Linked DNA regions of Rhodobacter capsulatus SB 1003. The protein of the gene in region 3 interacts with the protein of the main gene of each other region in a pairwise test. Links are inferred from orthologs where the notes say so. Each region holds a gene or a part of one and is shown on either strand. Other genes may lie near its edges.

What was found.
Region 1: the proteins of dnaE (region 3) and dnaQ interact in binary tests that used the Escherichia coli proteins (3 or more experiments, as listed by UniProt). The link is inferred for Rhodobacter capsulatus SB 1003 from one-to-one orthologs.
Region 2: the proteins of dnaE (region 3) and rplL interact in binary tests that used the Escherichia coli proteins (3 or more experiments, as listed by UniProt). The link is inferred for Rhodobacter capsulatus SB 1003 from one-to-one orthologs.

Annotation. Positions count from the first base shown.
Region 1 is NC_014034.1:76,908-81,743, forward strand. The notes cover bases 937-3,936. They hold dnaQ (DNA polymerase III subunit epsilon), read left to right. Parts: upstream 937-2,088; coding sequence 2,089-2,784; downstream 2,785-3,936. Other genes in these bases: RCAP_RS00340 (shikimate dehydrogenase), read left to right, coding at 937-1,503; coaE (dephospho-CoA kinase), read left to right, coding at 1,500-2,096; nadA (quinolinate synthase NadA), read left to right, coding at 2,903-3,936. In the rest of the region: RCAP_RS00335 (Maf family protein), read left to right, coding at 77-676; more of RCAP_RS00340, read left to right, coding at 673-936; more of nadA, read left to right, coding at 3,937-3,955; RCAP_RS00360 (L-aspartate oxidase), read left to right, coding at 3,952-4,836. UniProt on the Escherichia coli protein: DNA polymerase III is a complex, multichain enzyme responsible for most of the replicative synthesis in bacteria. The epsilon subunit contain the editing function and is a proofreading 3'-5' exonuclease.
Region 2 is NC_014034.1:317,994-327,739, reverse strand. Bases 1-2,832 are described here. They hold rplL (50S ribosomal protein L7/L12), read right to left. Parts: upstream 1,688-2,832; coding sequence 1,313-1,687; downstream 1-1,312. Other genes in these bases: rplA (50S ribosomal protein L1), read right to left, coding at 2,494-2,832; rplJ (50S ribosomal protein L10), read right to left, coding at 1,756-2,271; rpoB (DNA-directed RNA polymerase subunit beta), read right to left, coding at 1-1,075. Also shown: more of rplA, read right to left, coding at 2,833-3,192; rplK (50S ribosomal protein L11), read right to left, coding at 3,196-3,648; transcription termination/antitermination protein NusG, read right to left, coding at 3,730-4,269; preprotein translocase subunit SecE, read right to left, coding at 4,444-4,626; pnp (polyribonucleotide nucleotidyltransferase), read left to right, coding at 5,109-7,262; RCAP_RS01455 (hypothetical protein), read right to left, coding at 7,333-7,551; RCAP_RS01450 (aldehyde dehydrogenase family protein), read left to right, coding at 7,777-9,213; rpsO (30S ribosomal protein S15), read right to left, coding at 9,368-9,637. UniProt on the Escherichia coli protein: The binding site for several of the GTPase factors involved in protein synthesis (IF-2, EF-Tu, EF-G and RF3). Is thus essential for accurate translation.
Region 3 is NC_014034.1:869,977-880,914, forward strand. The notes cover bases 2,955-6,978. They hold dnaE (DNA polymerase III subunit alpha), read left to right. Parts: upstream 2,955-3,268; coding sequence 3,269-6,778; downstream 6,779-6,978. Other genes in these bases: xdhA (xanthine dehydrogenase small subunit), read right to left, coding at 2,955-3,073; RCAP_RS03980 (SlyX family protein), read right to left, coding at 6,785-6,978. In the rest of the region: xdhB (xanthine dehydrogenase molybdopterin binding subunit), read right to left, coding at 1-1,688; more of xdhA, read right to left, coding at 1,685-2,954; more of RCAP_RS03980, read right to left, coding at 6,979-6,991; hisS (histidine--tRNA ligase), read left to right, coding at 7,065-8,564; RCAP_RS03990 (ATP phosphoribosyltransferase regulatory subunit), read left to right, coding at 8,564-9,634; hisG (ATP phosphoribosyltransferase), read left to right, coding at 9,631-10,338; RCAP_RS04000 (2-hydroxyacid dehydrogenase), read right to left, coding at 10,354-10,938. UniProt on the Escherichia coli protein: DNA polymerase III is a complex, multichain enzyme responsible for most of the replicative synthesis in bacteria. This DNA polymerase also exhibits 3' to 5' exonuclease activity. The alpha chain is the DNA polymerase catalytic subunit.

The DNA.
Region 1 (4,836 bases), 800 kb from region 3 along the record:
CCCTTCCCGGGGAGGAAATCTTGCGCCCCCCTTTCTCCCCAGGCGTCGCCCTCCGGTTTTCCCAACGGTGGTCCACATGCTGGCCCCCCTTGTTCTGGCCTCTTCCTCCGAAATCCGCGCGCAGCTTCTGCGTTCTGCCGGGCTTTCGGTGACGATCTCCCCCGCCCGCATCGATGAAGAGGCGATCCGCCAGGCGCTTGATCTCGAGGGCGCCAAGCCCCGCGATGTCGCCGATCAGCTGGCCGAGGCGAAAGCGATGAAGCAATCCGCCCGCCATCCCGGCGCGCTGGTTTTCGGCGCAGATCAAGTGCTTGAATTGCAAGGCGAAATCTTCGCAAAACCCGAAAGCCCGGATCAGGCGAGGGCGCAGCTACGGGCGCTCTCGGGGCGGACGCATCGGCTTTTGTCCGCGCTCGTCGTGGTGCAGGACGGCCGTCCGCTCTGGCGTCATCTGGCCGAAGTGCGCCTGACCATGCATCCGCTCTCCGAGACCTTCATCGCCGATTATACCGCCCGCAACTGGGAGTCGATCCGCCACGCCGTCGGCTGCTACAAGCTTGAAGAGGAAGGCGTGCGCTTGTTTTCCGCCGTCGAGGGCGATTACTTTGCCGTTCTGGGCCTGCCCCTGATCGAGGTTCTGAACTGGCTGCGCGCCCGAGGAGATCTGACGACATGACCCGCATTCCCCTGGCTGGGGTGATCGGCCATCCGATCCATCATTCCCGCTCGCCCGCGCTGCATGGGCACTGGCTGAAAACCTATGGAATCCGCGGCCATTACATCCCGATGGACGTGGCCGAGGGCGATCTGGAAGCCGTGCTGCGGACGCTTCCCAAAGCCGGGTTCGTCGGCTGCAACATCACCATTCCGCACAAGGAAACCGCGCTGGCCCTGGCCGATGTGGTTTCCGACCGCGCCGCCCGGATCGGCGCGGCCAACACGCTGGTTTTCGATGAAACCGGCCGCATTCACGCCGACAACACCGATGGTATCGGCTTTCTCGCCAATCTGATCGAGGGCGCCCCGGGCTGGCAGGCCAAGGCTGGCCCCGCCGCCGTCATCGGCGCAGGCGGTGCCGCCCGCGCCATCGTCGTCGCCCTGCTCGAGGCCGGTTGCCCGGGGATCCGCATTTCCAACCGCACCCGCACCCGGGCCGAGGTGCTTTGCGCCGAATTCGGCCCCCGCGTCGTGGTTCAGGATTGGGAGAAGGTCGGGATGATCTTCGACGGCGCCGCAACCGTGGTCAACACCTCTTCGCTCGGCATGGCCGGCAAGGCCGCCTTCGACCTGACGCTGGATGCGCTTTCCCCGACCGCGGTCGTCACCGACTGCGTCTACACCCCCCTGCGCACCGATTTCCTGACCGCCGCCGCCGCCCGCGGCTGTGTCACCGTCGACGGCCTTGGCATGCTCCTGCATCAGGCCGTCCCCGGCTTTGAACGCTGGTTCGGCCGCCGCCCCGAGGTCACCCCGGAATTGCGCGCCGTGGTTCTGGCGGCATGAAAGGCCCGTTCCGTCTCGGTCTGACCGGCTCGATCGGCATGGGAAAATCGACGACGGCGCGGCTTTTCGCCGAAGAAGGCATTCCGGTCTGGGATGCCGACGCCACCGTGCATGCGCTTTACGCCAAGGGCGGCGCCGCGGTCGCGCCCCTGTCCGCGATCTTCCCCGACGCGATCCGCGATGGCGCGGTGGATCGCGACCGACTGAAGACCCTGCTGCAAGCCGACAAACAGGCTCTGTTCCGGCTGGAATCGGTGGTTCACCCGCTGGTGCAGGCCGCGCGGCAGGCCTTCTTGCTGGCGCATGAAACGGCGGATCTGATCCTTCTCGACATTCCGCTGCTTTATGAAACCGGCGCCGACAGGGATTGCGACGCCGTGCTTGTCGTCACCGCCGCGCCCGATGTGCAACGCGCCCGCGTCCTTGCCCGCGGCCAGATGACCGAAACCCAGCTGGAGATGATCCTGGCCCGCCAGCTGCCCGACGCGGAAAAGCGCCGTCGCGCCGATCATGTGATCGAGACCTTGACCCTTGAACAGACCCGCGCCGAAGTGCGAAAGCTGATCGCAACCCTGCGGAGCCGCCATGCGTGAGATCGTCCTTGATACCGAAACCACCGGATTTGAACCCTCCGAAGGGCATCGCATCGTCGAAATCGGCGCCGTCGAGCTGATGAACCACGTCCCCACCGGGCGGACCTATCATCAATACATCAACCCCGAACGCGCGATGCCGCAGGAAGCCTTTGCCGTGCACGGGCTTGGCGATGATTTTCTGCGCGACAAGCCGAAATTCGGGGCAATCGCCCAGGATTTCCTCGATTTCATCGGCGATGACTCGAAGCTGGTGATCCACAACGCCGCCTTTGACATGAAATTCCTGAATGCCGAACTGGGCTGGGTGCAAAAACCGCTGCTCCCCATGGATCGGGCGCTGGATACGCTGGCGATGGCGCGGCGAAAATTTCCCGGCTCGCCCGCGACGCTCGATGCGCTGTGCCGTCGTTTCGGCATCGACAATTCGGCCCGGACCCTGCACGGCGCCCTGCTCGATTCCGAGATTCTGGCCGAAGTCTATCTGGAACTGATCGGCGGCAGGCAGCCCGGTTTCGGGCTGAATATCGACCCTGTTCAGGCCAAATCCGCGGTTTCCAGCACCGAATGGCGGCCCCGCCCGCGTCCGGTTCCCCTGCCCCCGCGCCTCACCGAGGCCGAGGCCGAAGCCCATGCCGCCTTTGTCGCGAAACTGGGCGAGGGTGCGATCTGGAAGCGGCGCAGCTGACACATAAATTTCACAAAACGCAGCCTTGCGGCAATTTTCCCATTCCATCCCCGCCCCGCAGCCATTAGATGCATCGCGTTCGCAGTTTAGGGCGTTCGCAGTTTTGGGGAGGGAGCCCATGCTGGACTTCGCTACGATGCGCGCTTCTCTGGCCGAGGCCTATGATCTGGCGCCCTCGCTGACGCTGGCCGAGGAGATGGCCGAGGTTCACGCCCGCATGGGGCGGGTGATCCCCCTGCCCGATTTCGCCCGCCACGCGCCCTATATCCGCGCGATCAACCGGCTCAAGCGCGAAAAGAACGCGGTGATCCTGGCGCATAACTACATGACGCCGGAGATTTACCATGGCGTTGCCGATGTCGTGGGTGACAGCCTGCAGCTGGCGATCGAGGCGACCAAGGTCGAGGCCGAGACGATCGTGCAATGCGGCGTGCATTTCATGGCGGAAACGTCAAAGATCCTGAACCCGGCCAAGCGCGTCCTGATCCCGGATGCGCAGGCGGGCTGTTCGCTGGCCGAAAGCATCACGCCCGAGGGGATCGCGCAGATGCGGGCGCAATATCCCGGGGCGCCGGTGGTCAGCTATGTCAACACCACGGCGGCGGTCAAGGCAGCCTCGGACATCTGCTGCACCTCGGCCAATGCGGCGCAGATCGTCGCAGCCCTGCCCGAACCCACGATCATCATGACGCCCGACCAGTATCTGGCGCAGAATGTGGCGAAAGCCGTGCCGCAGAAAAACGTCGTCTGGTGGGCGGGCTCCTGCATCGTGCATGAACAATACACGCCGCAAGATCTGCGCGATTTCCGCAGCTATCACCCCGGCACGAAGATCATCGCCCATCCGGAATGCCCCCCCGATGTGGTGGCCGAGGCGGATTTCTCCGGCTCGACCGCGGGGATGATCGATTTCGTCACGCGCGAAAAACCGGCGCAGGTGATGCTGGTCACCGAATGTTCGATGGCCTCGAACATCGCCGATGCCCTGCCCTCGGTCGAATTTCTGGGGCCCTGCAACATGTGCCCCTACATGAAGATGATCACGCTGGAAAAGATCCTGTGGTCGCTGCATGCGGGCACCGAAGAGGTCACCGTGGATCCCGCCATCGCGGGCAAGGCGCGTTTGGCGGTCGAGCGCATGATCGACCTGTCGCGAAAGCTGGCCCGGTGACCGAGTCCGTGATCGAGACGCCGCGCGTCGTCATTGTCGGCGCGGGGCTGGGGGCGCTTTACGCGGCGCTGAAACTGGCGCCGCATCCGGTTCTGGTGATCTCGCCCGAAACCTTGGGCGAAGGCGCTTCCTCGGCCTGGGCGCAGGGCGGTGTGGCTGCCGCGATGGCGCCGCCCGACAGCGCCGAGGATCACGCGAAGGACACCGAAACCGCGGGCGCGGGCACGGTCGATGCGGCCATCGCCCGGCTGGTGACACAGGAAGCCCGGGACCGCATTCTTGACCTGACCGCGCTTGGGGCGCCTTTCGACCGCGATGCGCAGGGCGATTACGTGATGTCGCGCGAGGCCGCCCATTCCCGCCCCCGTGTCGTGCGGGTCAAGGGCGATCAGGCGGGCTACGAGATCATGCAGACGCTGATTTCCGCCGTGCGGGCCTGCCCCTCCGTTCAGGTGATCGAGGGCGTGATCGCGACGCGGCTCGAGGTCGAAAACGGTGCTGTCACCGGGCTTTGGGTCGAATCCGCCGCCGCCTCGACCGGCCGTGTGCTGATCCGAACCCCTGCGGTGCTGCTGGCGGGCGGCGGCTCGGGCGGGCTTTTTGCCGTCACGACGAACCCGCCGCGCATCCGCGGTCAGGTCATCGGCATGGCCGCCCGGGCGGGCGCGCAGATCGCCGATGCGGAATTCGTGCAATTCCACCCGACGGCGATTGCGACGGGCGAAGACCCGGCCCCCTTGGCGACCGAGGCCCTGCGCGGTGAAGGCGCCGTTCTGCTCAATGACCGGGGTGAACGCTTCATGCGGGCGATCCATCCCGATGCCGAACTGGCGCCGCGCGACATCGTTGCCCGCGCCGTCTATCTGGAACGACAGGCGGGG
Region 2 (9,746 bases), 550 kb from region 3 along the record:
CGATGTCGAGACAGGGGATCTCGGTGATGCCGTTGTCCAGAAGCGTCTTCACCGAACCGCCGACCAGTTGGCCGTCACGGTCGTATTCCGCCGTCAGCTCGTCGCCCGCTTCGATGTAGATGTAGCCGGTGCGCTCGTTGATGATGTCCTTGGCGCAGTAGCGGCCGAGGATGTGGTCGAACGGCAAGAGCAGTTCGGTCACCTTGGCTTCATCAAGCCATTTCTTCACCATCCGCGGCGTGACCTTTTCGCCCGCCTTCAGGATCACTTCGCCCGAAGCGGCGTCGATCAGGTCATAGGTCGGACGGGTGCCGCGCACCCGCTCGGGGAAGAATTTCGACACCCAGCCGCGTTTGCCCTCGGCGCGGAAGGTGACGGTGTTGTAATAGGCATCCATGATGCCTTCCTGATCGAGGCCGAGCGCATAAAGCAGCGTCGTCACCGGCAGCTTGCGGCGACGGTCGATGCGCGCGAACACCAGATCCTTGGCGTCGAATTCGAAATCCAGCCACGAGCCGCGATAGGGAATGATCCGGCAGGCGAACAGAAGCTTGCCCGAGGAATGGGTCTTGCCGCGGTCATGGTCGAAGAACACACCGGGCGAGCGGTGCATCTGCGACACGATCACGCGTTCGGTGCCGTTGACGATGAAGGTCCCGTTCGGCGTCATCAGGGGCATGTCGCCCATGTAGACGTCCTGTTCCTTGATGTCCTTGACCGACCGCGCCCCGGTGGTTTCATCGACATCGAACACGATCAGACGCAGCGTCACCTTGAGCGGCGCCGAATAGGTCAGGTCGCGGCTCATGCATTCGTCGACGTCGTATTTCGGCTTTTCGAGCTCGTATTTCACGAATTCGAGGATCGCGTTGTCATTGAAGTCCTTGATCGGGAAGACCGACTGGAAGACGCCCTGAATGCCCTCGCCGTCCAGCGGCCGATCGGCATCGCCCGAGCGCAGGAACAGGTCGTAGGAGGCCTTCTGAACCTCGATGAGGTTCGGCATTTCCAGAACTTCGCGGATTTTGCCGTAGTAGCGGCGGATACGCTTCTGACCAACGTAAGCTTGAGCCATGCTCGTCGTGACCTTTCGTCTCTTCGCGGGTGTGCATCGTCGGGGCCCGATGCACGCCGCTTGCGAATGGGAGGCGGTTCCATACCTGCCTTCCGTCCCACCGGAAGGCTCCCGAACCGACCCTGCCTTGGGAAAGGGTTTCGCAAAACCCCTTGCCGAGACGGGCATGGCTGGGCTCGGGGAAACCCCGAACCCAGCCTGAAGTCATCTGGTCGGATGCAACAGCACCCTGCCCGATTACTTGAGCTCGACCTTGGCGCCAGCCGCTTCGAGCTTTTTCTTGATGTCTTCGGCTTCGGCTTTCGCCGCAGCTTCTTTGACTTTGCCGCCGGCCTCGACGAGGTCTTTGGCTTCTTTCAGGCCCAGGCCGGTGATGGCGCGGACTTCTTTGATCACGTTGATCTTGTTCGCACCGGCGTCGACGAGGACGACGTCGAACTCGGTTTTTTCTTCCGCGGCTTCAGCCGGGCCAGCAGCCGGGCCAGCCATGACGACGGCGCCACCGGCGGCCGGTTCGATGCCATACTCGTCCTTGAGGATGGTTTTCAGTTCTTGGGCCTGCAGCAGCGTCAGGTTGACGATTTGCTCGGCAAGGGCTTTAAGATCGGCCATTTTTCCGTTCCATTCTGATATAGGGTTGATCCGACGTCGAGGTCTCCCGACGAAGGCAAGATGTTGCGTCAGGCGGCTTCCCGCTCCTCAAGAGTCTTGAGGATGCCCGCGATGTTCGAAGCAGGCGCGCCAATGGCACCGGCGATGTTCGAAGCAGGCGCCCCGATGCACGACGCGATCTGAGCGATGAGCTCTTCGCGCGACGGCATGGCGGCGACGGCTTTGACACCGGCCTTGTCCAGAGCGTCCTTGCCCATGGCCCCGCCAAGAATGTCGAACTTGTCGTTCGTCTTGGCATAGGCTTCCGCGACCTTGGCCGCAGCCACCGGGTCCTCGGAATAGGCAAGAACGGTCATCCCCGTCAGAAGTTTGGCCATGCTTTCGCAGGGCTTGCCTTCCAGGGCGATCTTGGCGAGCGTGTTCTTGGCAACGCGCACGGACCCACCCACGTCACGCATTTTCGCGCGCAGGTCCTGCATCTGAGCAACCGTCATGCCTTCGTAGCGGGCAACCACCACGACGCCAGAGCTTTCGAAGATCTGGCCGAGTTCCTCGACCACTTTCTCTTTTTGGGCTCTATCCACGGTTACACTCCAAGTGTGGGGGTTTCCCCCCGGCTCTGTTTCCTACGGGCGCATGCCCGCAGGTCGGGTCCGATCGGTTCCCGAGAGATCGCCCGAGGCAGCAGCCCCGGAAATTCTCGTTCCCCATCTCGGGAAGGACTTACGGGGGAGACCCCCACCCTCCGTCTCGGACAGGACGGGGCTTTTGCAAGCCCCGTCATTCGCCGGTTTCCCGGCAAATTCTCAGCGGGCCGCGGCCGAGGTCAGATCGACCGTCACGCCCGGACCCATGGTCGAGGACAGCGACACCTTTTTCAGATAGGTGCCCTTGGCGCCCGCCGGTTTGGCTTTCGACACCGCGTCGACAAAGGCACGGACGTTGTCCGCCAGCTTGTCCTCGGCGAACGAGACCTTGCCGATGCCGCCGTGGATCACGCCGGCCTTTTCGACCTTGAACTGCACTTCGCCGCCCTTGGCCGCTTCGATCGCCGTTTTCACGTCCATCGTCACGGTGCCGACTTTCGGGTTCGGCATCAGGTTGCGCGGCCCGAGGATTTTCCCCAGACGGCCGACGAGCGGCATCATGTCCGGGGTGGCGATGCAGCGATCGAAATCGATCTTGCCCTGCTGGATGGTTTCCATCAGGTCTTCCGCACCGACGATGTCGGCCCCGGCGGCTTTCGCCTCGTCAGCCTTGGCGCCGCGCGCGAAAACGGCGACGCGGACGGTCTTGCCCGTGCCGTGCGGCAGCTGCACCACGCCGCGGACCATCTGGTCGGCGTGACGCGGGTCGACGCCCAGGTTCATCGCGATTTCAAGCGTTTCGTCGAACTTGGCCGAAGCCGCCGACTTGATCAGCTTGACGGCCTCTTCAACCGAAAGGTTGGCCTTGCCTTCGAAAGCGGTCCGCGCAGCGGCCGAACGTTTACCGATCTTGGCCATGGCTTACCCCTTCACGTCGATGCCGACGGACTTCGCCGAGCCGAGGATGATGTTGATGGCGCCCTGAATGTCGTTGGCGTTCAGGTCTTTCATCTTGGCTTCGGCAATCGCCTTCACCTGCGCGGCGGTCACGGTGCCCGCGACGACATGGCCCGGCTTGACCGACCCTTTCGGACGGTTGCGCTTGCCCACCGGCTTCAGGCCGGCCGCTTTCTTCAGCATGAACGAAGCCGGAGCGGTCTTCGTTTCAAAGGTGAAGCTCTTGTCGGCGTAATAGGTGATGATGCACGGAACCGGCGATTCCGGCTCCAGTTCCTGCGTGCGGGCGTTGAACGCCTTGCAGAATTCCATGATGTTGATCCCGCGCTGACCCAGCGCCGGACCGATCGGCGGGGAGGGAGTGGCTTTCCCCGCCTTCACTTGCAGCTTCAGCTGCCCGATGACTTTCTTGGCCATGTGGCCCTCTCCTTTTCACTGCCGCCCCACCATGGGGCGAAGTTTAGTGGTCAGGCGGTCGCCCGCCTCCCACGCATCCCCTCAGGCGGTTTTCGACACCTGAGTGAATTCCAGCTCGACCGGCGTCGGCCGACCAAAGATCGACACCGTGACCTTGAGGCGGCCCGCGGCGTCGTCCACTTCCTCGACCATGCCCGAGAAGCCCTCGAACGGGCCGTCGGTCACGGAAACATTCTCGCCGATCTCGAAGCGAATCAGGTTGCGCGGCGCGACGACTTCGCCGGTCGGGCCCTGACGGTTCAGGATCGTGTTCACCTCGCTGTCCCGCATCGGCGTCGGCTTGCCCTGCGGACCCAGGAAGCCGGTGACGCGGTTGATCGAGGTGATCGCGTGATAGCCGCGGTCGGTCATGTCCATGCGCACCAGCACGTAGCCGGGCATGAAACGCCGCTCCGACGTGACCTTCTTGCCGCGGCGGATCTCGATCACTTCTTCGGTGGGAACCAGAACTTCCTCGATCTCGTCCCCCAGGCCCTTGTCGATCACGGCCTGTTTGATCTGCTCGGCCACCTTCTTCTCGAAGTTCGAGAGAACGGAAACCGAATACCACCGCTTCGCCATCAACCTGCCTCTTTCCCCCCGGCGGCGAGCGCCGAAAATTTTGTCTGATCAACGGTCTTGCCGTTGCTCACTCAACAAAGAACGGCGCGCATCATTCGAATCGATGCACGCCGGTTCTTGAGTGTCGTGCCCGTTTAGCCTTGCCCGCCCCGTATTTCAAGGGCTTCGATGGCCTCAGATGAACATTGCCTTGATCCCGAGGTTGATCACCCAATCCACGAGGGAAAAGAAGATCGCCGCCACCATCGCCATGGTCAGCACCATGACGGTGGTCAAAACGACCTCGCGCCGGGTCGGCCAGGTGATCTTGCCAACTTCCGAGCGCACCTGGCTCAGGAACTGGATCGGGTTTGCCATGCTGCTTCCTCTCATGCGACGGCGCCGGGATACGCGCAGATGCGGCAGAATTCAAGCGCGTTGCGCGGTTCCGCCCGACACCGAAACGAACCCGCAGCCTGCGGCGTGATCCGATTTCAGCAAGTGAAGGATGGCAGGAGTTGGGGGACTCGAACCCACGACCCTCGGTTTTGGAGACCGATGCTCTACCAACTGAGCTAAACTCCTGTGCCTGCCGCGTCACTACATATCTTGTGCGGGGCCGTCAAGCGGGTGCCGGCGATCTGCGCACAGTTCCCGCGGTCCAATTCGACGCAGCCCCGCGGGCGGCGCCGCAACTCCTGCTTCCCAAAAGCGCGTTTTTCCTGTAAGGGCGCACAATCTGCGACGTGAGCCCAATCCCCCCGGGCGCATGCGAAGGATTGGGGGGCGGCGGCAATGGGGCCGCCATATGCCGGGAGACATGGGAAGGTCCCATGCGTGCTCCCAGACAGGAAACGCTGATGTTCAACGTTACGAAAAAATCGATCCAGTGGGGCGGCGAAACGCTGACGCTGGAAACGGGCAAGGTTGCCCGTCAGGCCGACGGCTCGGTCATCGCCACTCTGGGCGAAACCTCGGTCATGGCCAACGTCACCTTCGCCAAAGAGGCGAAGCCGGGGCAGGATTTCTTCCCGCTGACCGTGCATTATCAGGAAAAATACTACGCCGCCGGCAAGATCCCCGGCGGGTTCTTCAAACGCGAGGCGCGTCCTTCGGAAAAGGAAACGCTGGTCTCGCGTCTGATCGACCGTCCCTGCCGTCCGCTCTTCGTCCCGGGCTTCAAGAACGAAGTGCTGGTGATGGCCACCGTTCTGTCCTGCGATCTGGTGAACGATCCCGACATCGTCGCGATGATCGCCGCCTCGGCCGCGCTGACGATCTCGGGCGTGCCCTTCATGGGCCCGATCGGCGCCGCGCGCGTGGGCTTTGCCCATGGCGCCTATGTGCTGAACCCGGCCATGGACGACATGACCAAGCTGCGCGACAACCCCGAGCAGCGTCTGGATCTGGTCATCGCGGGCACGAAAGACGCCGTGATGATGGTCGAATCCGAAGCCTATGAGCTGACCGAAGACGAGATGCTCGGCGCGGTCAAGTTCGGCCACGAACAGATGCAGCCGGTGATCGATCTGATCATCGCGCTGGCCGAAGATGCCGCGAAAGAGCCCTTCCATTTCGATCCGCCGGATTACTCGGCGCTGCTCGACCGGGTGAAAGCCGCGGGCGAGGCCGAAATGCGCGCCGCCTTCGCGCTGCGCGACAAGCAGGAACGCTCGAACGCGATCTCGGCCACGGTCGATCTGATCAAGTCGAAGCTTTCGGAAGAAGATCTGGCCGACATCAACCTCGGCTCGGCGATCAAGGCGCTGGAATCGGGCATCCTGCGCGGCGACATCATCAACGGTGGCGCCCGCATCGACGGCCGCGACAACAAGACCGTCCGTCCGATCGTGGCGGAAGTCGGCATCCTGCCGCGCACCCATGGCTCGGCGCTGTTCACCCGCGGCGAAACCCAGGGTCTGGTCGTGACCACGCTCGGCACCGGCGATGACGAACAGATCATCGACGCGCTGAACGGCAACTTCCGCTCCAACTTCCTGCTGCATTACAACTTCCCGCCCTATTCGGTCGGCGAAGTGGGTCGCGTCGGCAGCCCCGGCCGCCGCGAGATCGGCCACGGCAAGCTGGCCTGGCGCGCGCTGCAGGCGGTGCTTCCGGCGCCGACCGACTTCCCCTACACGATCCGCGTCGTCTCCGAGATCACCGAATCGAACGGCTCGTCCTCGATGGCGTCGGTCTGCGGCGGCTCGCTCTCGATGATGGACGCCGGTGTGCCGCTGAAAGCCCCGGTGGCCGGTGTGGCCATGGGTCTGATCCTGGAAAGTGACGGCCGCTGGGCGGTTCTGACCGACATCCTCGGTGACGAAGACCACCTGGGCGACATGGACTTCAAGGTGGCGGGGACCGAAAACGGCATCACCTCGCTGCAGATGGACATCAAGGTCGCGGGCATCACCCCCGAGATCATGCAGCAGGCGCTGGCGCAGGCGAAAGACGGCCGGATGCACATCCTGGGCGAGATGTCGAAGGCCCTCTCGGCCGGTCGTCAGGAATTCTCGGCCCATGCGCCGCGGATCGAGACGATGCAGATCCCGACCGACAAGATCCGCGAAGTGATCGGCTCGGGCGGCAAGGTGATCCGCGAGATCGTCGAGGTCTCGGGCGCCAAGGTCGACATCAACGACGACGGCGTGATCAAGATCGCCTCGGCCAATGCCGAAGCCATCAAGAAGGCCTATGACATGATCTATTCGATCGTGGCCGAGCCGGAAGAGGGCAAGATCTACCGCGGCAAGGTGGTGAAGCTGGTCGATTTCGGCGCCTTCGTGAACTTCTTCGGCAAGCGCGACGGTCTGGTCCATGTCTCGCAAATCGCGGGCAAGCGTCTGAACCACCCGAACGAGGCGCTGAAGGAAGGTCAGGAAGTCTGGGTCAAGCTGCTGGGCTTCGACGATCGCGGCAAGGTGCGCCTTGGCATGAAGATGGTCGATCAGGAGACCGGCGCGGAACTGCCGCCGGAAACCAAGGCCAAGGACGAACAGCCCGAGGGCTGATCGTATCACGGAAACGGCAAAGCCCCCGCAACCGCGGGGGCTTTTGCTTTTCGGCCCCTTGGCCGGGGGCTTAACGCCCGTAGACGGTATGGCGGGCCAGATCGCGGGCATTGTGGCGCGACAGGCCAAGGTCGAACCAGTCGGCATCGGTCATGCGGTCGAATTCGGCCATCAGCGCGACATAGGCACGGTGTTGCGCCCGGGCCTGACGCAGCTGCGCCACGGCGCGGGCAAGGACATCAAGCAGGGCAAGCGGGCGGGGCTGGGACAGCGCAGAAGCGAGGGGCATCTTTTCGTCTTTCGGAACCGGCAGGACCATCCCGCCGTTACCGATAACCTGCGCCTGATGCTGCATTTGCACAATCCGGGGATTGGGCAATGCCGCGATGCCGAAACTGCATGACTGGTAAGATTTGGTTACCACCTGCCGGAAATAATTTGATCAAATTTTCCGGCAGGTGGCTTGTCACGCCGCCCCGCCCCTGTCACGCTGGCCCGGACAAGGGAGACTGCCATGATCGAGAAACGCCACTTCTACATCGACGGGACATGGGTCGGCCCGCATCAGCCGCGCGACCATGCCGTGATCGACCCCTCCACCGAAGAGCCCTGCGCGGTGATCTCGCTCGGCGACCGGGCGGATACGGATGCGGCGGTGGCCGCCGCCCTGCGCGCGGGGCCCGGCTGGGCCGCGACGCCGCCCGCCGCGCGTCTGGCGACGGTCGAACGCCTGCTGGCGATCTATCAATCCCGCGCCGAGGAGATGGCGCAGGCGATGAGCCTCGAGATGGGCGCACCGATCGATTTCGCCCGCGACAGCCAGGTGGGCGCAGGCATCTGGCACATTTCGAATTTCATCCGGGCGGCGAAAGACTTCGAATGGCTGCATCCGCTCGGCGACGGCACGCCGGGGGCGATGATCGCCTATGAGCCCGTCGGCGTCGTCGGTCTGATCACGCCCTGGAACTGGCCGATGAATCAGGTGACGCTGAAGGTCGTTCCGGCGCTGCTCGCCGGTTGCACGATGGTTCTGAAACCATCGGAAGAGGCGCCGCTCTCCTCGCTGCTCTTTGCGGAATTCGTGCACGCGGCGGGGGTGCCCGCGGGCGTCTTCAACCTGGTGAACGGCGACGGCGCGGGCGTGGGCACGCAGCTTTCGACGCATCCGGATGTGGAAATGATCTCCTTCACCGGCTCGACCCGGGCGGGCAAGGCGATCAGTCAAGCCGCTGCAGCGACGCTGAAACGGGTCTGTCTGGAACTGGGCGGCAAGGGGGCGAATCTGGTCTTTGCCGATGCCGACGACACCGCCATCGCCCGCGGCGTGCGGCATTGCATGAACAACTCCGGCCAAAGCTGCAACGCGCCGACGCGGATGCTGGTCGAACGCCCGCTTTACGACCGCGCCGTGCAGATCGCCGCCGAGGTCGCCGCCGCGATCAAGGTCGCCCCGGCGCAGGCCCCCGGCCGCCACATCGGCCCGGTGGTGAACGCGGCGCAATTCGACAAGATCCAGTCCCTGATCGAAACCGGGATCAAGGAAGGCGCCCGTCTGGTCGCGGGCGGCCTTGGCCGCCCCGAGGGGCTGAACAAGGGCTTCTTCATCCGCCCGACGGTCTTTGCCGATGTCACGCCCGAAATGACCGTGATGCGCGAGGAAATCTTCGGCCCGGTGCTTTCGATCATGCCCTTCGACACCGAGGAAGAGGCCGTCGCCATCGCCAATGCCACGCCCTATGGCCTGACCAATTACGTGCAGTCGCAAGACAGCGCCCGGCGCAACCGGCTGGCACGGCTGCTGCGCTCGGGCATGGTCGAGATGAACGGCCAAAGCCGCGGCGCCGGGGCGCCTTTCGGGGGCGTCCGCGCCTCGGGCCGCGCCCGCGAGGGCGGCCGCTGGGGCATCGAGGAATTCTGCGAGGTGAAATCGATCTCGGGCTGGGCGGACTGAGCCCCCCCGAACCGGCCCCTTTCATCTTGCCGCAAATACCTCGGGGGTGCGGCGGCAGCGCCCCCGCGGGCGGCGCAGCAGACAAGGGCACCCCCCAAAAGCAAAACGCCTGCCCCGGGGGGCAGGCGTTCCGTTTTCCGAAACCCGAAAGGGATCAGCGGCGCAGGCCGAGACGCTCGATCAGCGACTGGTAGCGGGCCACGTCCTTTTTCTTCAGATAGTCGAGCAGCTTGCGGCGCTGGGCCACCATCATCAGCAGGCCCCGACGCGAATGGTTGTCTTTCTTGTGGGCCTTGAAGTGCTCGGTCAGCGTGGCGATGCGCGAGCTGAGGATCGCCACCTGAACTTCCGGCGAGCCGGTGTCGCCTTCCTTGGTGGCAAATTCTTTCATCAGACGGGTTTTGGTCTCGACGGTGATCGACATCGGGGTCTCCTGTGCAAAGGGTGATGGCGCAAGCCGGGATGTCGTCCAGCAGGGCCCGTGGAGTCTCCGCCGAATCCGGCGGATGGCGGCGTTTAGCGGAAAAGCGGGG
Region 3 (10,938 bases):
CGCGCGGCACAGCCCTCGCGCGCGGCGACAAAACCGGCCAGCCGCCCGCGCAGCGTCTCGCAGGCGTCCTTCACCGCCATCCCGTTCATGTCGGCCCCCGAAGAGGCCGCGGTGGCCGAGGTGTTGGGCACTTTCGAAGTATCGGTCGCGGTGATGCGCACCTGCACCGGGTCAATCCCCAGCACCGCCGCCGCGACCTGCACCATCTTCGCATGCAGCCCCTGACCCATCTCGGTGCCGCCATGGTTGAGCGCCACCGAACCGTCGGTATAGATCTGCACCAGCGCGCCCGCCTGATTGAGATGGGTCAGCGTGAAGGAGATCCCGAACTTCACCGGTGAAAGCGCAATGCCCCGCGCCAAGGTTCGATTTGTGCTATTCCATGCGGCAATTTCGGCCCTGCGCGTCGTGAAATTCGCAGATTTCTGCAAGCGCGTGACCAGCTCGCCCAGCACGCAATCCGCCACCTCCTGACCGTAATGCGTGGTCTGCGTCTTCTTGGTGGCAATAGGCTCGGGGGGGCTCGGGGGGGCAGACAGCCCCCTCTCCGGCGGGTCATAAAAATTCAACGCCCGCAATTCGGCCGGATCCCGGCCCATCCCCCGCGCCAGATGCTCGATCGCGCGTTCCATTCCCAACGCGCCCTGCGGGCCGCCAAAGCCGCGAAAGGCGGTGTTCGATTGCGTGTTCGTCCGCAACCGGTGGCTTTCGATGCGCAGGGCGGGGACGAAATAGCTGCCATCGGCATGCAGCATGGCGCGGTCGCAGACCGGCAAGCTCAGATCCGCCGACCAGCCGCAGCGCGCCAGATGCACGAAATCCGCCCCCAGCAGCTTGCCCGAAGCATCGGCGCCGATCCGGTAGCGGATGCGGAAATCATGCCGCTTGCCGGTGATCACCATGTCATCGTCGCGGTCGTAGCGCATCTTGCAGGGCCGCCCGGTCGCCCGCGCCGCCACCGCGCAGGCAATGGCCAGATGATTGCCCTGACTTTCCTTGCCGCCAAAGCCGCCGCCCATCCGCCGCATCTCGACCCGCACATCGTGAAAGGCCAGACCCAAAGCATGGGCGACCTTGTGCTGGATCTCGGAGGGATGCTGGCTGGAACAATGGATCACCACGCCGCCCTCGGCCGGTAGCGCCAAAGCCGCCTGACCCTCCAGGTAAAAATGCTCCTGCCCGCCGATTTCGAAGCAGCCTTCGGCCAGATGCGCGGCGCCCGCCAGGGCGGTTTCGACATCGCCGCGCGCCCAGATCACCGGCCCGCCCTCGAACCGGCTGTCGGCGGCAAGCGCCTGATCCAGCGTCAGAATGGCCGGGCGCGGCGCATAGGTGATGCGCGCCTTCCGGGCCGCGATCCGCGCCGCGCGATGGCTGGTGGCGGCGACCAGAAAGATCGGCTGGCCGACGAAATGCACCTCGCCCGTGGCCAGAACGGGCTCCGGGCTGGGCGCGGGCGAAGCGTCGTTGTCATGCGGCAGGTCGGCCGCGGTGAAGACCGCGATCACGCCCGGGCTTTCCCGCACCGGCTCCAGATCCAGCCCGGTGATCGCGGCCGAGGCCTCGGTCGACAGGCCAAAGGCCAGATGCAGCGTGTTGGCGGGGCAGGGCAGGTCGTCCAGATACCGCGCCTGCCCGGTCACATGTGCCCGCGCCGAGTCATGCGGCAGCGGTTTGCCGACGCTCATGGCATCACCTCCAGCACCGCGACGGCCTCGCCGGAAAGCTCACGCACATAGCGCAGGGCCATCGCCTGCGCCGCATTCATCCGGTAAGCGGCCGAGGCGCGCATGTCGGACAGCGGCGTGAAATCCTGCGCGAGCAGCGGCAGCGCGGCGGCAATCGTGTCTTCGCGGAAATCCTGCCCGATCAGCGCCGCTTCGAAGGCGGCGGCGCGTTTCGGCACCCCGGCCATGCCGCCAAAGGCGATCCGCGCAGTTTCAATTTTCGAACCTTTCAGGGTCAGATTGAGGCATCCGCAGACCGCGGAAATGTCCTGATCGAACCTTTTCGACAATTTGTAGCAGCGCAGCCCCGGTGCCGATTTCGGCAGGGTGACGCTTTCGACGAATTCGCCCGGACGCCGGTCCTGCTTGCGATACTCGAGGAAGAAATCCTCCAGCGGCATCCTGCGGCGCTCCTGACCGCGGCGCAGGGTCAGGCTTGCTCCCATCGCGATCAGCGCCGGCGGCCCGTCTCCGATGGGCGAGCCATTGGCGATATTGCCGCCGATTGTCGCCACCTGCCGCACCTGTTCCGAGGCGAAGCGGCGCAAGAGACCGGCCAAAGCCGGATGCGGCCCCTCGGCGAAGGCGCGCAGGGCCGCGATGGTGACCCCGGCGCCGATCCCGTATCCGTCCGGGGTTTCCCGGATCTGCGCCAAGTCCTTGCAATGGCTCAGAAACGCCACCTCGGGCAGGTCGCGCAGCGCTTTCGTCACCCAGAGGCTGACATCGGTGCCCCCTGCGATCAGCGTGGCTTCGGGATGGGCAAGATACCAATCGGCCAGCGCATCGCTGGTTTCGGGCAGGAAGGCGGGGGCCGTCTGTCCCCGCACCCCCGAGGATAGTTGCGCCAAGGTGAAAGCGGCATCGGCTTGCAGCCAATCGGCGGGCGGTTCCCCGGCCGCGGCTTCGGCTGCACGCAGGATCGGCGCGTAGCCGGTGCAGCGGCAGAGGTTGCCCGCCAGAAGGTCGTCGTAATCCTTGCGGTCCCGGTCATGCGCCGCGGCCATCGAAACGATGAAGCCCGGGGTGCAAAAGCCGCATTGGCTGCCGTGATGGTCGATCATCGCCTGTTGCACCGGATGCAGGCGGCCATCGGGCGCCGCGATCCCTTCGATGGTGCGCAGCGCCTTGCCTGCGATCTGCGGCAGCATCATCAGGCAGGCATTGACCGCGCGGCTGCCCGCCGCGTCGCGGATCATCACCGTGCAGGCGCCGCAATCGCCCTCGTTGCAGCCCTCCTTGGTGCCGGTCAGCCCCTCGGCGCGCAGCCAGTCCAGCAGGCTTTGGGTCGGATCCTCGATCCGCACCCGCCGGGTTTCTCCATTGAGAAGAAACGCAATTTCCATGGCGTCTTCCGCCGCGATACCGGTTTCCGGCCTCCCCCGCCCGATGCGGCGTAGAGCGGGGGGCTCTCCCTGATCCAGCTTTGCGCAAGGCTTTGGCGCTGGCAAGGATTTCGGCCCGCGGCCGCGTGAAAATGCACCGCATGGTCAATTATTGGGCGGCTTGCCCCGCCCCGTTGCTGCCCGTAGTCTGCGGCAATGAGTGATCCCCGATTCATCCACCTGCGCGTGCACACCGAATATTCGCTGCTTGAGGGCGCGGTTCCGGTGAAGAAGCTGATCAAGCTCTGCGACGCGATGAACATGCCCGCCATCGCCGTGACCGACACCAATGCGATGTTCGCGGCGCTGGAATTTTCCGTTCTGGCGCAAGGGGCTGGGTTGCAACCGATCGTCGGCTGCCAGGTTTCGGTCGCCTATGAGGTCGCGGCCCCCGGCGAGAAGCCGCGCCTGCCCGCGCCGGTCGTGCTGCTTGCCCAGAACGAGGCGGGCTACATGAATCTGATGAAGCTTTCCTCCTGCCTTTACGTCGACAAGGGCGGGCAGCTGCCGCAGGTGACGCTTGAGGATCTGGAGGCCCATGCCGAGGGGCTGATCTGCTTGAGCGGCGGGGCCGAGGGGCCGGTGGGCAAGCTTTTGCAGCACTCTCAGGCGGGCAAGGCGCGGCTGTTGATGGAGCGGCTGGCGGCCTGTTACCCGACCCGGCTTTACGTCGAGCTGCAGCGCCATCCGGGCGAGGGCGGGCAGCTGACCGAGGGCGAGCGGATGACCGAGCGGCCCTTTGTCGAAATGGCCTATGACCTCGGCCTGCCGCTGGTGGCGACGAATGACGTCTACTTTCCAAAATCCGACATGTACGAGGCGCATGATGCGATGATCTGCATCGCCGAGGGCGCCTATGTCGATCAGATCGAGCCGCGCCGCCGCCTGACGCCGCAGCATTATCTCAAGACCGAGGCCGAGATGGCGGCCTTGTTTGCCGATCTGCCCGAGGCGCTTGAAAACACGGTTGAAATCGCCAAGCGCTGCGCCTTTGCCGCGTTCAAGCGCAAGCCGATCCTGCCGCGGTTCGCCGATGACGAGGTGGAGGAACTCCGCCGTCAGGCCTGGGAGGGACTGCGCGCAAGGCTGGCCGTGATACCGCATGCGGTGCCGGTTGCCGAATACGAAGAAAGATTGAAATTCGAACTTGGCATCATCGAACAGATGGGCTTTCCCGGCTACTTCCTGATCGTGGCCGACTTCATCAAATGGGGCAAGTCGCAGGGGATTCCGGTCGGTCCGGGGCGGGGGTCCGGGGCGGGGTCGCTGGTGGCTTACGCGCTGACGATCACCGACCTTGACCCGTTGCGCTACAGCTTGCTGTTCGAGCGCTTTCTGAACCCCGAGCGGGTCTCGATGCCCGACTTCGACATCGACTTCTGCATGGATCGCCGCGAGGAGGTGATCAAATATGTGCAGGGCAAATATGGCCGCGACAAGGTCGGGCAGATCATCACCTTCGGTGCGCTTTTGTCCAAGGCCGCGGTCCGCGACGTCGGCCGGGTCTTGCAGATGTCTTACGGACATGTCGACAAATTGTCGAAAATGATCCCGGTCGAGGGGGTGAAGCCGGTCTCGATCGAAAAGGCGCTGGCGGACGAGCCGCGCCTGCGCGAGGCGGCGAAATCCGAAGAGGTGGTGGCGCGGCTTCTGAACTATGCCCAGGCGATCGAGGGGCTGTTGCGCAACGCCTCGACCCACGCGGCGGGGGTGGTGATCGGCGACCGGCCGCTCGATGCGCTGGTGCCGCTTTATCAGGACCCGCGCTCGGACATGCCCGCGACCCAGTTCAACATGAAATGGGTCGAACAGGCGGGGCTGGTGAAGTTCGACTTTCTGGGGCTGAAGACGCTGACGGTGATTCAGAACGCCGTCAACCTGATCCTCAAATCCGGCCGCCCGCTGCATGTAAACCCTTTGGGCGAAACGCTTTATACGCCCGCCGAGGGGGCCGCGAACGAGATCAACCTGATCCCGATCGACGATGCCAAGACCTATGAACTTTACGCGGCGGCCAAAACGGTCGCGGTGTTCCAGGTCGAATCCACCGGCATGATGGATGCGCTGCGGCGGATGAAACCGACCTGCATCGAGGATATCGTGGCGCTGGTGGCGCTCTATCGTCCCGGCCCGATGGAGAACATTCCGACCTATTGCGAGGTGAAACACGGGCTGCGGCCGCTGGAATCGCTGCATCCGACCATCGACCCGATCCTGAAGGAAACGCAGGGCATCATCGTCTATCAGGAACAGGTGATGCAGATCGCGCAGGTCATGGCGGGCTACAGCCTTGGCGGCGCCGACCTTTTGCGCCGGGCGATGGGGAAGAAAATCGCCGAGGAAATGGCAAAGGAGCGTCCGAAATTCATCGAGGGCGCCAAGGCCACGCACAACATCGACGCGAAAAAGGCGGGTGAAGTCTTTGACCTGCTGGAGAAATTCGCGAACTACGGCTTCAACAAGTCGCACGCCGCCGCCTATGCGATCGTGTCCTATCAGACCGCCTGGCTGAAGGCGAACCACCCCGTCGAATTCATGGCCGGGGTGATGAACTGCGATATCCATCTGACCGACAAGCTGGCGATCTACACCGCCGAGGCGCGGCGGGGGCTGGGGATCGAGGTGGTGCCACCCTGCGTGAACCGCTCGCTCGCCACCTTTGACGTCGTGGATCAGAAGCTGATCTATGCGCTCGGCGCCTTGAAGAATGTCGGCGTCGAGGCCATGCGGCTGATCGAAAAAGCCCGCGAGGACAAGCCCTTCCGCGATCTGGTCGAGTTCGCGCGGCGCTGCGATCTGAAACGGATCGGCAAGCGGCCCTTGGAGATGCTGGCGCGGGCCGGGGCTTTCGACAAGCTTGATCCGAACCGCAAACGCGTGTTCGAAAGCCTCGAATCGCTGATGGCCTGGTCGGCGGCGGTGGCCGAGGCGAAATCCTCGGCGCAGGTGTCGCTGTTTGGCGAGGCGGGCGACGATCTGCCGCCGCCGCGGCTGGCCGATACCGACGACTGGCTGCCGGGCGAACGTCTGGCCGAAGAGCACAAGGCCATCGGCTTTTATCTTTCGGGCCATCCGCTTGATGACTATCTGCCTGCTTTGAAACGCAAAAAGGTGCTGACCCTGGCCGATGTCACGGCCAAGGCGCTGGGGCAGGGGCCTTTCATCGGCAAGATCGCGGGCCAGGTCGCGGCGCGGTCGGAACGCAAATCGGCCAAGGGCAACCGCTTTGCCTTCGTGTCGCTTTCGGACCCCACCGGCCCTTACGAGGTCACGGTTTTTTCCGACACGCTCGAAGCCTGCCGCGCGCATCTGGAGCCGGGGCAGGCGGTGGTGCTGACGGTCAAGGTCGATGTCGAGGGCGAGACGGTGAAGATGCTGTGCCAGACCGCGGCGCCGATCGACACCGTGGCGAGCGACGCCGGGGCCGGATCGGGGCTGCTGATCCATCTGGAAACGCCCGAGGCGGTCTCCTCGGTGGCTGCACTTTTCGAACGTATTGCCGCGGAAGGACGGGTGAAATCGCGCGGACAAGTGACCTTTTCCGTCTTTGACCCGGAAAAGCGCCGTCGCTATCAGATCACCGCCGGACGTGAGCTGCCGGTGAACCCGCAGGTCAAGGGCGCTTTGCGCAGCCTGCGCGGCGTGGTGCAGGTGGAGGAAGTCTGAGCCCGCCTACCAATGCGGCGGCTTTTGATCGGCCAGGGGAATCGCCCCGCCTGCGGCAAATTCGCGCTCGGCCTCGCGCTCGACCAGCATGCCCAAAAGCCGCGACATCCGCTCGATGTCGCGCCCCTGCGCCGCCAGAACGTCGCTCAGCTCGTCCACGGTCTTGCGCAGATGCGCCAGTTCTTCCTCGGCGCGCTCGATCCTGTCGCTCATTTGCCCTCTCGTGCTTGCCGGGGTGGCCCCCATCCGCTACACCCTCGCCCGAGAAACGATCGGGTGCAAGACCATGTCCAGCGAGAAGAAACCGCGCCGTCCGAAGGCCGAGACGCCCAAGGGGTTCCGCGACTATTTCGGCGCCGAGGTGACCGAGAGGGCCGCGATGCTGTCGACCATCGCCGAGGTTTACCGCGCGCATGGCTTCGATCCGCTGGAAACCTCGGCCGTGGAAACGGTCGAGGCTCTGGGCAAGTTCCTGCCCGATGTCGACCGCCCGAACGAAGGCGTCTTTGCCTGGCAGGACGAGGGCGGCGATTGGCTGGCTTTGCGCTATGACATGACGGCGCCCCTGGCCCGCGTCGCGGCGCAGTTCCGCAACGACCTGCCCAGCCCCTATCGGCGCTACACGATGGGCCCGGTCTGGCGGAATGAGAAGCCCGGCCCGGGGCGGTTTCGTCAATTCTATCAATGCGATGCGGATACGGTGGGGGCGGCCTCGGTTGCCGCCGATGCCGAGATCTGCGGCATGCTTTCTGACGCTTTGGAAGCGGTGGGCATCGATCGCGGCGATTACGTCGTGCGGGTCAACAACCGCAAGGTGCTGAACGGCGTGATGGAAGTGGCGGGGGTGCTGGACCCCTCCGACCCGGATCGCTTCGCCGAGGAACGCGGCATCGTGCTGCGCGCTATCGACAAGTTCGACAAGTTCGGCGAGGCGGGCGTGCGCGCGCTGATGGGCAAGGGGCGGCTGGACGAGTCGGGCGATTTCACCAAGGGCGCGGGGCTTTCGGACGCGCAGGCCGATGTGGTGATGGGCTTCATGGAGGCCAAGCGCGACACCGGCGCCGCGACGGCCGCGCGTCTGCGCGAGCTGGTTTCGGGTTCGGCGCTGGGCGCGGCAGGCGTTGATGAGCTTGAATTCATTGCGCAAATTCTGGACGGTCAAGGCTATGGCCCGGACCGTATCGTGATCGACCCCTCGGTCGTGCGCGGGCTTGGCTATTACACCGGGCCGGTGTTCGAGGCTGAACTGACCTTTGAAATCCTGGATGAAAAGGGCCGCAAGCGCAGCTTCGGCTCGGTCGCGGGGGGCGGGCGGTACGACGATCTGGTGAAGCGCTTCACCGGGCAGGAAGTGCCCGCGACCGGCGTTTCGATCGGCGTCGACCGGCTTCTGGCCGCTTTGCGCGCCAAGGGACGGATCGGCGGCGCGGCGCAGGGCCCGGTTGTCGTGACCGTGATGGACCGCGACCGGATGGGCGACTATCTCGCCATGGCCGCGACGCTGCGCCGGGCGGGCATCCGCGCCGAGGTCTATCTGGGCAACCCGAAAAACTTCGGCAACCAGCTCAAATATGCCGACAAGCGCGAAAGCCCGGTGGCGATCATCCAGGGCGCCGACGAGGCTGCCCGCGGCGTCGTGCAGATCAAGGACCTGATCCTGGGCGCGAAGATCGCGGCTTCCGCCAGTGTTGAAGAATGGAAAGCGCAACCGGCTCAATTCGAGATTCCGACCGGGGAAATGGTTGCAAAAGTGCAAGAGGTTCTTGCGCGCTACGGGGTGAAGTGATGGCATCCAAGGCCGAGGCGCGATCCATCGGGCAACGGCTTCTGGCCGCTTTCGAAGCCGCCGGGGCCGTCGAAGTCACCCCCGACATCCTGCAACCGGCCGAGGCGCTGCTTGACCTTTATGGCGAGGATATCCGCGCCCGCGCCTATGTCACCGCAGACCCCCTGCGCGGCGAGATGATGGCGCGTCCCGATTTCACCGTGCCCGTGGTGCAGGCCCACATGGCCGAGGGGGCGGAACCCGCCCGTTACGCCTATATGGGCGAGGTCTTTCGCAAGCAGGATCATCGCGGCAGTGCCCGCGTGGCCGAATATTTTCAGGCGGGCTATGAAATCTTTGACCGCGAAGACCCCGAAGCCGCCGATGCCGAGGTTTTCGCGCTTTTCGCCAAGCTGCTGAAACCGCTCGACCTTTCTGCGACCATTGGCGATATCGGCCTGTTGCGCGCGGCGGTCGAGGGGCTCGACACCCTGCCTGCGCGCAAGGCCGCGCTCGCCCGGCACATCTGGCGCCCGAAGCGCTTTCATCGGCTGATGGAGCGCTATGCCGGGCTGGTGCCGGTGCCCGAAAGCCGCGCCGAGTTGCTTTCGGGCGCGACCTCTGACGCGCCCTGGATCGGCCTGCGCGCGCCCGAGGAAATGGCCGCCCGCATCGCGGTGCTGCAGGCCGATGCCGAGACCGCGCCGATTGCCGCCGAGGATGTGGCGCGGCTTGATGCGCTTTTCGCGCTGCGCTGCACCGCCGACCGGGCGCCGGCGCAGTTGAACGACCTTGGCATCGCCGCGCTGGCCCCGGCGATTGCGCGGCTCGAACGGCGGCTGGCGGCGCTTGACGCGCGCGGCATCGACCTGACGGCGCTTGCCTTCGAGGCGAGCCACGGCCGGACCACGATGGAATATTACGACGGCTTCGTCTTCAGCTTCGAGACCGCCGATCCGGGCTTTCCGCCCATCGCCTCGGGCGGGCGCTATGACGCGCTGACCCGGGTTCTGGGCGGCGGGCGCGAGATCCCGGCGGTGGGCGGCGTGATCCGCCCGGGCCTTGTCGCAGACCTCGGGGGGCTGGCATGAGCGCGATCAAACTGGGCGTGCCCTCCAAGGGGCGGCTGATGGAGCAATGCTTCGACTGGTTCGCGGCGCGCGGTCTCACGCTCAAACGGACCGGGTCGGACCGCGAATATGCGGGCGCGGTCGAAGGCGCGGAAGCTGTTGAACTTGTTCTGCTTTCGGCGGGCGAAATCCCGCGCGAGCTGGCCGCGGGGCGCATCCATCTGGGCGTCACCGGTTCGGACCTCGTGCGCGAGAAACTGGCCGATTGGGAAACCCAGGTCGCCGATCTGGCGCCGATGGGCTTTGGTCATGCCGATCTGATCATCGCCGTGCCCGCCTGTTGGGCCGATGTCGACACGCTCGAAGACCTTGATGCGGTGGCGCATGCCTTCCGCGCCGCGCATGGTCAGCGGCTGCGGATCGCGACGAAATATCATCGCCTGCTGCGCGAGTTTCTGGCGCGCGAGGGGGTGGCGGACTGGCAATCGGTCGACAGTCAGGGCGCGACCGAGGGGACGGTGAAGAACCTCACCGCCGAGGCCGTGGCCGATATCACCTCTTCGGGGGAAACGCTGCGCGCCAACCACCTGAAGATCCTGTCGGACGGGCTGATCCACCAAAGCCAGGCGACGCTTTTTGCGGCGCGCGCGGCCGATTGGACCGGGCTGGAAGCGCCCTTCGCCGCGCTGTGCGCGCAGCTTGGTGTGAACGCGCCGAAGCTCTGATCCCCGCTTTCGGCCTCAATAGCCGCGGGTGCGATCGACCAGATGCAACGGCGCCTCGCCCGCCTCGAAACGGCGGATGTTTTCCGCAATCACCCGCGCGGCCGAGGCCGGGCGGGTCTCGGCCGCGATATGCGGGGTGACGGTCACCTTCGGATGCGCCCAATAGGGATGTTCGGGCGGCAGCGGTTCCACCCGGAACACATCGAGCGTCGCATGGCCGATCTGCCCGGTCTCCAGCGCCGCCAGCAGCGCCGCATCGTCAATCAGCGTGCCGCGGCCGGGGTTCAGGATCGCCGCGCCACGGGGCAGCAGCGCCAGCGTTTCGGCATTCAGAAGATCGGTCGTCTCGGGCGTGTTCGGCAGCACGGTGACCAGGATCTCGGCGCGTGACAGCGCCGCGCGCAGACCCTCGGCGCCCGAAAGGCAGGTGATCCCGGGCAGGGTCTTCGGCGTCCGGCTCCAGCCCGTCACCTGGAAGCCAAGCGCCGCCAGCGTCGTCGCACAGGCGCCACCCAAAGCGCCAAGGCCCAGCACCACGACCGAACGATCTTGCGCCAAGGGCGGCACATGGCCCGCCTGCCGCCAGATACCGTCCTGATG